2 regions of the Streptococcus sp. 517s genome follow, and region 2 is predicted to be linked to the other one. Evidence: predicted binding sites of a transcription regulator. Region 2 holds the regulator's gene; the other holds the start of a gene.
The links. Region 2 encodes CtsR, which represses protease genes until heat stress. Its sites were predicted from a motif close to TTGGTCAAAAAAGGTCAAANA; they were not measured.
Positions count from the first base shown of each region.

Region 1: a site for CtsR is predicted at 2,025-2,045, ahead of ACVX3R_RS07750 (ATP-dependent Clp protease ATP-binding subunit). Genes of this name have one in related genera too.

Region 1 is NZ_CM136847.1:1,542,192-1,547,498, forward strand. It holds gene ACVX3R_RS07750 (ATP-dependent Clp protease ATP-binding subunit) at 1-1,745, opposite strand, end outside; gene pflB (formate C-acetyltransferase) at 2,139-4,454, opposite strand; gene dinB (DNA polymerase IV) at 4,692-5,307, shown strand, end outside.
Region 2 is NZ_CM136847.1:1,789,355-1,794,661, reverse strand. It holds gene ACVX3R_RS08920 (Panacea domain-containing protein) at 1-414, shown strand, start outside; gene ACVX3R_RS08915 (hypothetical protein) at 383-973, shown strand; gene ACVX3R_RS08910 (CtsR family transcriptional regulator) at 1,381-1,839, shown strand; gene ACVX3R_RS08905 (ATP-dependent Clp protease ATP-binding subunit) at 1,841-4,273, shown strand; gene bgrR (response regulator transcription factor BgrR) at 4,525-5,178, shown strand; gene bgrS (sensor histidine kinase BgrS) at 5,175-5,307, shown strand, end outside.

The DNA of each region.
Region 1 (5,307 bases), 250 kb from region 2:
TTATCTGCATCTTCTGTCAAGTTGGCTTCATAGCCAAATCCAGCATTTGATGTTGCGATAATGACAGTGTTCTTGAAGTTCACTGTATTGCCTTGACCATCAGTCAAACGACCATCATCCAAGACTTGGAGGAGAAGGGTAATTACTTGAGGATCAGCCTTTTCAATTTCGTCCAAGAGAATGATAGAGTATGGATTACGACGAACACGTTCTGTCAAGGTATTGCTATTGTCATCATAACCCACATAACCTGCTGTTGTACCGATTAACTTAGAAACAGCTGTACGGTCACTATATTCGGACATGTCCAAACGAATGATAGCGTCCTTAGTTCCAAACATATCGAGCGCCAATTGCTTAGCAAGTTCTGTCTTACCAACCCCAGTAGGCCCTACAAAGAGGAAGCTACCGATTGGACGATTGCCTTCATCAAAACCAGCACGGTTACGACGGATAGCACGAGCGACAGCTTCTACCGCCTTATCTTGGCCGATAACCTTGTGTTCCAAACGATGAGCCATATCTTTCAAACGTTCGATGTCTGATGCTCCCATTTGTGAAACTGGAATACCAGTCATACGTTCCACAGATTCAGCCACATCGTTGACACTTGCAGTCACCTTCATATCTTCTGTGTGGTTTTCGATTTTCTTTTCCAATTCTGCAATACGTGTTTTGGCATTAAGAGCTGCTTCAAAGTCTTCTGCCTCAACTGCTTTTTCTTGCTTGTCTTTTTCTGCCTCGATTTCCCGTTCAACAGCATGCACATCTGTTACAGGATGTTGAGCTGCCAAGTGAGCAGCCGTTACATCGACAAGGTCAATAGCCTTATCTGGCAAGCTACGTTGAGGAATGTATTGGACAGAATAATCCACTGCTGCTTTCAAGACTTCGTCTGGCAAGATAACATTGTGGTGTTGTTGATAGAGATTACGAATTCCTTGAAGAATTTTAAAGGTATCCTCTGCTGAAGGAGCATTGACCTTGACTTCGTTGAAACGGCGAGCAAGCGCTGCATTCTTCAAGATGGTGTTACGGTATTCGTCTTGAGTCGTTGCCCCAATAACGGTCAACTCACCACGAGAGAGAGCTGGCTTGAGAATGTCCGCTAGACCTTTAGAACCACTGTCACCACCCGTGCTACCAGCACCAAGAATTTGATGAATTTCGTCAAAGAAGAGGATAATATTCCCTGCTTCTTTCACCTCGTTGACTAGGTTTTGAACGTTTTCTTCAAAGCTACCACGGTATTGAGTACCAGCCTCAAGACCTGAAATATCAATGGAAATGATTTCCTTGTTCTTAATAGCAGCTGGAACATCTCCATTCACAATGGCCTGTGCTAGGCCTTCGACGACAGCTGTCTTACCAACACCTGCATCTCCGACAAGTACAGGATTGTTCTTGGTACGACGTGAGAGGATTTCAGATGTTTCTTGAATTTCCTTGTTTCGTCCGATAACAGGATCCAACTTGCCCTCACGAGCTTCTGCGGTCAAGTTACGACCTAGTTTAGCAAGGACACCGTCTTGTTTCATACCTGAAGCCTGTTGTTGCATTTGCGCATCAGATTCTGCATTTCTTGGCAATTGACCAGTTGCACGATAATGAGCAAATTCCTCAGGTGTCACTTCTCGTCCATTAATCAAGTAGCGACGGTTTTCAGAACTATATCCTCGCATGCCACCCATCAATTGGTTAAATAAATCATCCATGTTGTTAAAGTTATTAAAGTTGTTGTTCATATTCATTACCTCGTTTATTGTTAATTATTTGCGATCTCTGATATTGACTATCTCTGACCTTTGCTTTAAAAATTTTAGACTAGCTAACTAGCTACCCTACGTATAATTTCTGGTTTTTCTTTCTTAAATAAGCCTTCTATAATCTTCTTTTCAAAGTCTGTTAGATTTAACATAGGCCTCACCCCTTTCTTGGGATTCTATAACTCATTCTCAAAAATCAATTCATTGAAAATGAGCTTTTAAAGGAATTCATTTTCCTTATGTTCCTACTATATCACATTGGTCAGTAAAAGTCAATAAATTTTTGACCAAATTTGACTATTTTTTAAAAAGTTTTTAAAGCACAAGAAAGCCAGTTAGATTAACTGGCTTTCTTTCTATTCTAATTGAATATTAGCTCAATGCGTCATCCATTGAAAGAACTTCGTGGAAGACACGTTGTGTCAATTCAGTTTTTTGTTCTGGAGTAAGGTATTTAGTATTTACACAGTATCCTGAGATACGAACGATGACATCTTCGCCATTCATAATCTTGTCATAAACATCTTTCAAGTCCATTACGTTCAAGTTACAGTGTTGTCCACCGTTTTCGAAGTAACCATCAAGGATTGTTACCAAGTTGTCCACTTGTTCGTCACGAGTTTTACCAAGAGCACGAGGTGAAACTTGAGTTGTCAATGAGATACCATCAGCTGCGTAACCAAAGTCAAGGCTAGCAAGTGAGTTCAAGTTTTGCAACCATCCACCTTTAGCTTTGTTAGATGGGTTAGCACCTGGTGAGAAGAATTCAAGTTTAGACAAGTTCACAGAACCATCTTCGTTGAGGTATACACCTTTGTGGACTGGTGAGTTACCAGTTTGTTTAGAGTAAGCAACGTTAGATGTGATGGTCAAAAGTGATACTGTGGCTTCTGCGTTCTTGTAGAGTTTGTGGCTACGTAGACGAGTTGTGTAAGCTTCGATCAACCATTCTGCCAATTCGTTTGAGCGTGGATCATCTTCACCCCAACGTGGGTATTCACCGATTGTTTCGTAATCGTAGATGTAGCCATTTTCGTCACGGATTGGTTTAACTGTAGCGTATTTGATTGCTGACAATGTATCAACAGTGTTGGCAAATCCACAGATACCGAATCCCATGTTTGCACGTTGTTTAGTTGGCAAGAAGGCCATTTGAACAGCTTCGTAGTTGTACTTATCAGTCATGTAGTGGATGATGTTCAAAGCATCTACGTAAGTGTCAGTCAACCAGTCAAGAGATTTCTCAAAGTTAGCTTTAACTGATTCGAATTCAAGAACTTCGTCACGGATTGGTTCGATGTCAAATACCTTGTAGTCTTTGTGAACATCGTCGTAACCACCGTTCAAACCAGTAAGAAGGGCTTTCAATACGTTAACACGAGCACCGAAGTACTGGATGTTGTGACGTTGTTCTTCATTTTCTGGGTCAAGTGGAGATACACAACATGAGATACAGCTCATTTCACCGTATCCGTCTTTAGCCATTGTTGTAACACCTTCATATTGGATTGAAGAGTGTTTGTGGCTCATGTGCATACAGTAACGACGGAAGCTATAAGGTAATTTGTCAGTCCAAAGAACTGTCAAGTTTGGTTCTGGAGAGTTACCGATATTGTCAAGAGTGTTCAAGAAACGGTAGTCCATCTTAGTAACACGGTGACGACCGTCGTTACCCATACCAGCCATAGAAGTTGTGATGAAGGTTGGGTCACCTGAGTACAATTCGTCGTAAGCTTTTGTACGAGCAAATTTAACTGTACGAAGTTTCATTACGAAATCATCAACAAATTCTTGAATTTCAGATTCTGTATAAGTACCACGAGCCAAGTCACGTTCTGCGTAGATGTCCAATACGATTGGTACACGTCCTAGAGATGTAGCAGCACCATTGATAACACGACAAACTGCCATGAATGCAATGTTAGTCCATTGGATAGCTTCTTTTGTATCATATGCTGGACGACGTACATCTACACCGTAAAGGGCACCTAATTCAACAACTTCTTTCAATGCTTGATATTGAAGATTTACTTCTTCACGAAGGCGGATAGATTCTTCATCAATTTCAGTGATAGCGTTCCAGTCACTTACTTTTTCAGCCATCAAATAATCAGCACCATAAAGAGCCAAACGAGCATAAACCCCGATGATACGTCCACGTGAATATGCATCTGGAAGACCAGTTACTGTGTGAGCGTGACGAGCGCGACGAATATTTGTAGTGTAGGCACGGAAGATACCATCATTAACAGTGGTCACATATTTTGTAAAGATTTCATGAACTGCTGGGTCTGGTTCAAAACCATTTTCTTTCAAAGTAGTTTCAGCCATACGGATACCACCTTTTGGCATGAAGTTTAATTTGAAGAGTTCATCATTTTGGATACCATAGATCAATTCATTTTCTTTATCAATATATCCAGCATCAATTCCTGCAATAGAAGTTGGACGATTGTCGTATGGGAAACGAGTAGCTTCATAATGTGCTTTTGTTTCTTCTACGATTTTCTTAATATGCAACGAACGTTCTGTTGGTCCTGCAAGGAAACTTTCGTCTCCATCATAAGGTGTATAGTTAGCTTGAACAAAGCGAGAAATACTTGCCTTTTCTTTCCAATCTACGCCTTTGAAGCCTTCCCAAGCTTTATCAAAAATATCTTGCGCTTCAACAACTGTCTTAACAACCATGTTAATGTCCTCATTTTTCTTTCTAGTAACAACTATCTGTTACATTCATAAATCAAGTATACCACACAGTAACCGATTTCAACAAGGAGAAAATAGCCTTTTTAGCGCTTTCTTTTATAATACAGGCCGTTTTTTGATATTATCTGTATTATATTTTTGAAAGTTAGACTACTCTTTTCCATTTTTTCAGAAAAAACGGTATAATGAGAAAGAAAATACGGCTAGAAAGGAAGCTAAATGCTCATATTTCCATTGATTAATGATTTGTCTAGAAAAATCATCCATATCGACATGGATGCCTTTTTTGCTGCGGTGGAAATCAGAGATAATCCTAAGTTAAAGGGCAAACCTGTCATCATTGGGAGCGACCCCAGACAAACAGGTGGGCGAGGAGTCGTTTCTACCTGTAGCTATGAGGCACGAGCTTTTGGTGTTCATTCAGCCATGAGTTCTAAAGAAGCTTATGAGCGCTGTCCTCAAGCTGTTTTTATCTCAGGAAATTATGAAAAATACAAGACTGTGGGACTGGAGATTCGAGCTATTTTTAAACGCTACACTGATTTGATTGAACCTATGAGTATTGACGAGGCTTACTTGGATGTGACGGAAAATAAACTCGGTATCAAGTCAGCCGTCAAAATAGCCCGTCTCATCCAACAAGATATCTGGCAGAAGCTGCACCTGACTGCTTCGGCTGGCGTTTCTTATAACAAATTCCTAGCTAAAATGGCTAGTGACTATCAAAAGCCGCATGGTTTAACAGTTATCCTCCCAGATCAGGCTGAGGATTTTCTCAAACAAATGGACATTGCTAAATTCCATGGCGTGGGCAAAAAAACAGTTGAACGGCTTC
Region 2 (5,307 bases):
CCATTGAAATTACAGAAAAGTTTATATTTTCTATTTGCTTTTTACGCTGGTACATATTCAGGTAGAGATGAAATTGGAGTAAAAGAGGAAAATCACGACTTCCCTAAATACTTATTTAAAGGGAATTTTGAAGCATGGACATATGGGCCCGTTATTAGAGATGTTTATCAAAAAAATAAAAACGGTGAGTATCACGCTAAGGAATATGATTTTGGAGATGGACCTATTGACATAGAAATTAATAATTTTATAAATGATGTTGGAAGCATGATAGTGAAAAAATCTGACTTTGCACTTGTTGATAGAAGCCACGAAGATAGAAGCTGGAAGGAAGCAATAGAAAAAGGAAATTCTACTCCTATTTCTATGGAAGATATTGCAAATGAGTACAAAGAAATTATCCAATCTGCTTGATAGTAATCCAATTCAAAGTAAGAGTAGTAAGAAAACAAATATAGAGCCAGAAAATAGCATTGAAAGCGATCCTTTAAAGCCTGAAAAACCTAGAGAATTTGAACTGTATTCAAGTGACGTAATAAAGTCGAAACATTCAAAATATAAACTATATCCAGAAGATCAATTTACTAATTTTCTAAAAGAAGATGTTGTTCAAAATTTTGTAAATAATATAAATTTATTTTGGCCAGATTTAAAAAAATTAAATGAACATGACATGGATGAGACTGACTATTTTTCTCTAACTGAAACAGCTCAGTTGCGTCTAGAGAGAATTTTCAAACTATATTTAACTAGAGAATTTTCAATAACAAACATAAATAAGATTAAACTTAGGACTAACGAGTTAGATAAGTCAACATCATTTAGGGTATTTGTAATTTTGGAAGGAGAAAAATATCTAGTTTTTTTATTAGATCCACTTCACCTTGTTGTTACTGATAGAAGAACTAGAGAAAATGATGTTTTTAAAGCCAATAAAGGTAATGGAACATGTATGAGTAAGTATCTAAAGTAAAAAAGATCCTATACTATAACTGGTATCAAGTCATCTTTCTCTTAAACTCATTAATTTTTGTGTTTAGGAAAATTGAATAATAGTCAAAATATACTATAACTTAAGTAAGTGGTAGGTTTTTGAGTACCCATTAGTACGAGGATGCCTACCATTTTTTGTAGATAAAAAGCACGTCTGACCGTGCTAGTTTCTTGCCTGCTGAACTCGTCAATATTACGCCCTTTTCAGGGCTCTTTTTGTGGACTTTTTTAGGGACTTTCAAGAAAAACTAAGGCGATTTAATGCCTAAATGTTTTTAAAGAAAGTCAGTATTTTCAAGGGCTGAGCTTTAAAAATTTGACTTATAGAGTGTTAAATGATAGTATAGTCAAAGATAGTCAAGGTTCAAAGAAGGAGTTTGATTTACTATGAGATTTAAAAATACATCAGATCATATCGAAGCCTATATCAAGGCTATTTTAGACCAATCTGGTATCGTGGAATTGCAACGGAGCCAGTTAGCAGATACCTTTCAGGTTGTACCGAGCCAGATCAACTATGTCATCAAGACCCGCTTTACGGAAAGCAGAGGTTACTTGGTTGAGAGCAAGCGTGGTGGCGGAGGCTACATTCGAATAGGGCGGATTGAATTTTCCAGTCATCATGAGATGCTCCGCGATTTGCTTTACTCGATTGGTGAGCGAGTTAGTCAGGAGATTTATGAGGATATTCTCCAGCTTTTGGTGGAGCAGGACTTGATGACCAAGCAGGAAATGACCTTGCTGACTTCAGTAGCAACAGATCGTGTCCTAGGAGAAGAATCCTCAGTTGTCCGTGCCAATATGCTCCGACAGCTATTACAAGAGGTAGATAGAAAAGAGAAGTAATATGAACTATTCAAAAGCATTGAATGAATGTATCGAGAGTGCCTACATGGTTGCGAGCCATTTTGGAGCTCGTTATCTAGAGTCTTGGCATTTATTGATTGCCATGTCCAATCACAGTTACAGTGTGGCAGGTGCGACTCTAAATGATTATCCTTATGAAATGGACCGTTTAGAAGAGGTTGCGTTGGAACTGACTGAAACGGACTATAGCCAAGACGAAACCTTTACGGAATTGCCCTTTTCCCATCGTTTGGAGGTCCTCTTTGCAGAAGCAGAGTATGTAGCCTCAGTGGTCCACGCAAAGGTGCTAGGGACAGAACATGTCCTCTATGCGATCTTGCATGACGGCAATGCCTTGGCAACTCGCATCTTGGAGAGAGCAGGCTTTTCTTATGAAGACCAGAGAGATCAGATCAGAATTGCTGCTCTTCGTCGCAATCTAGAAGAACGTGCAGGATGGACAAGAGAAGATCTCAAGGCTTTGCGTCAACGTCATCGCACAGTAACTGACAAGCAAAATTCCATGGCCAATATGATGGGCATGCCTCAAGCTCAAAGTGGTGGTCTAGAGGATTACACGCATGACCTGACGGAGCAAGCGCGCTCTGGCAAGTTAGAGCCAGTTATCGGTCGTGACAAGGAAATTTCGCGTATGATTCAGATTTTGAGTCGGAAGACCAAGAACAATCCTGTCTTGGTTGGAGATGCGGGTGTCGGGAAAACAGCTCTGGCACTTGGGCTTGCCCAGCGTATTGCTAGTGGGAATGTACCAGCTGAAATGGCAAAGATGCGCGTTCTAGAGCTTGATTTGATGAATGTCGTTGCAGGAACACGTTTCCGTGGTGACTTTGAAGAGCGCATGAACAACATCATCAAGGATATCGAGGAAGACGGCAAAGTGATCCTCTTTATCGATGAACTTCACACCATCATGGGTTCTGGTAGCGGTATTGACTCGACTCTGGATGCGGCCAATATCTTGAAGCCAGCCTTGGCTCGTGGAACTTTGAGAACAGTTGGTGCAACCACTCAGGAAGAATACCAAAAACACATTGAAAAAGACGCAGCTCTTTCTCGTCGTTTTGCAAAAGTGACGATTGAAGAGCCAAGTCTAGCTGACAGTATGACTATTTTGCAAGGTTTGAAGGCTACCTATGAGAAACACCATCGTGTGCAAATCACAGATGAAGCTGTTGAAACAGCTGTCAAGATGGCGCATCGTTACTTGACCAGTCGTCACTTACCAGACTCTGCTATCGACCTTTTAGATGAAGCGGCAGCAACAGTGCAAAACAAATCCAAGCATGTGAAAGCAGACGAATCCGGCTTGAGTCCAGCTGACAAGGCCTTGATGGATGGCAAGTGGAAACAAGCTGCCCAGTTAATAGCAAAAGAGCAGGAAGTCCCTGTCTATAAAGACTTGGTAACAGAATCTGAAATTTTGACGACTTTGAGTCGTTTATCAGGGATTCCAGTTCAAAAACTGACTCAGACTGATGCTAAGAAGTATCTAAATCTTGAAGCTGAACTACACAAACGTGTCATCGGTCAAGATCAAGCTGTTTCAAGTATTAGTCGTGCGATTCGCCGCAACCAGTCAGGAATTCGTAGTCACAAGCGTCCGATTGGTTCCTTTATGTTCCTAGGGCCGACAGGAGTCGGTAAGACCGAATTGGCAAAGGCTCTGGCAGAAGTCCTCTTTGATGACGAATCAGCCCTTATCCGCTTTGATATGAGTGAGTATATGGAGAAATTCGCAGCTAGCCGTCTCAATGGAGCTCCTCCGGGCTATGTGGGCTACGAAGAAGGTGGGGAGTTGACTGAGAAGGTTCGCAACAAACCTTACTCCGTTCTCCTCTTTGATGAGGTAGAGAAGGCCCACCCAGATATCTTTAATGTTCTCTTGCAGGTTTTGGACGACGGTGTCTTGACAGATAGCAAGGGACGCAAGGTTGACTTCTCAAACACCATTATCATCATGACGTCAAACCTTGGTGCGACAGCCCTTCGTGATGACAAGACGGTCGGCTTTGGAGCCAAAGATATTCGTTTTGACCAGGAAAATATGGAAAAACGCATCTTTGAAGAGTTGAAAAAAACTTATCGACCAGAGTTTATCAACCGTATTGATGAAAAGGTGGTCTTCCACAGCTTGGATAGCGAACACATGCAGGAAATCGTTAAGATTATGGTTAAACCATTGATTGCTAGCCTAGCAGAGAAAGGCATCGACTTGAAACTGCAAGCTTCAGCGTTGAAGTTACTAGCAAGCCAAGGTTATGATCCAGAAATGGGAGCTCGCCCACTTCGCAGAACCCTGCAAACAGAAGTGGAAGACAAGTTGGCAGAACTCCTTCTCAAGGGAGAACTGGTAGCAGGCAAAACTCTCAAAATCGGTGTCAAAGCTGGCCAACTAAAATTTGATATTGCTTAAAAATGGAGAATCAGGAGCAATCCTGATTTTTTTGTATTTATTTTTATGAAACCAAAGGAAACAAGTTGACAATATGTAAATATTGGTTATAATAAGAATAGATATTAAGATTTGTATAGAATGAAAAAGAGCAGAGTTTCCTGAAATTTCCACCATTTCAATAGAGCCCTGTTTCTTTTTTTGCGTATGAAATGAAAATAATGTAAACCTAGCAAAAGAGTGAATTTTAGATAGGTTAAGAAGGGGAATAGATGAACATTTTAGTTGTAGATGATGAGGATATGATTAGAGAGGGGGTAGCTGCTTTTTTGAGAGAAGAAGGCTATCATGTTATTCTAGCAAAGGATGGGCAGGAGGCTTTGGATAAATTTCATGAGTTCCCTATTCATCTGATGGTCTTGGATCTGATGTTACCAAAGCGGAGTGGATTTGAGGTGTTAAAAGAAATTAATGGAAATCATGATATTCCTGTAATCGTCTTAAGTGCGCTCGGAGATGAGGAAACTCAGATGCAGGTATTTGACCTTTATGCTGATGATCATGTGACAAAACCATTTTCACTAGTGCTCCTAGTCAAGCGTATTCAAGCCCTGCTTAGGCGTTACTATGTTGTGGGGGATATTTGGCATTATCAAGATGTGACAGTGGATTTCACATCTTACCAAGCTCGAGTCAAGAACGAGGAGGTTGCAATTAAGCCAAAAGAATTGTTGGTTTTAAAATGTTTGATCCAACATAAGAACCAGGTCTTGAGTAGAGAGCAGATACTCGAGTCTATCTCAAATGATTTTGCAGATTTGCCTCTTGATAGAGTAGTTGATGTTTACATTCGAAATCTTCGTAAGAAGTTGGATCTGGATTGTATTGTAACAGTGAAAAATGCCGGATATAAAATTAGCTTATGATAAAAAACCCTAAATTATTAACCAAATCATTTTTAAGAAGTTTTTCGCTTTTAGGTGCAATTGCTTTGGTCATCCACATTGCGATCTATCTGACCTTTCCTTTTTATTACATTCAGCAAGAGGGTGAGA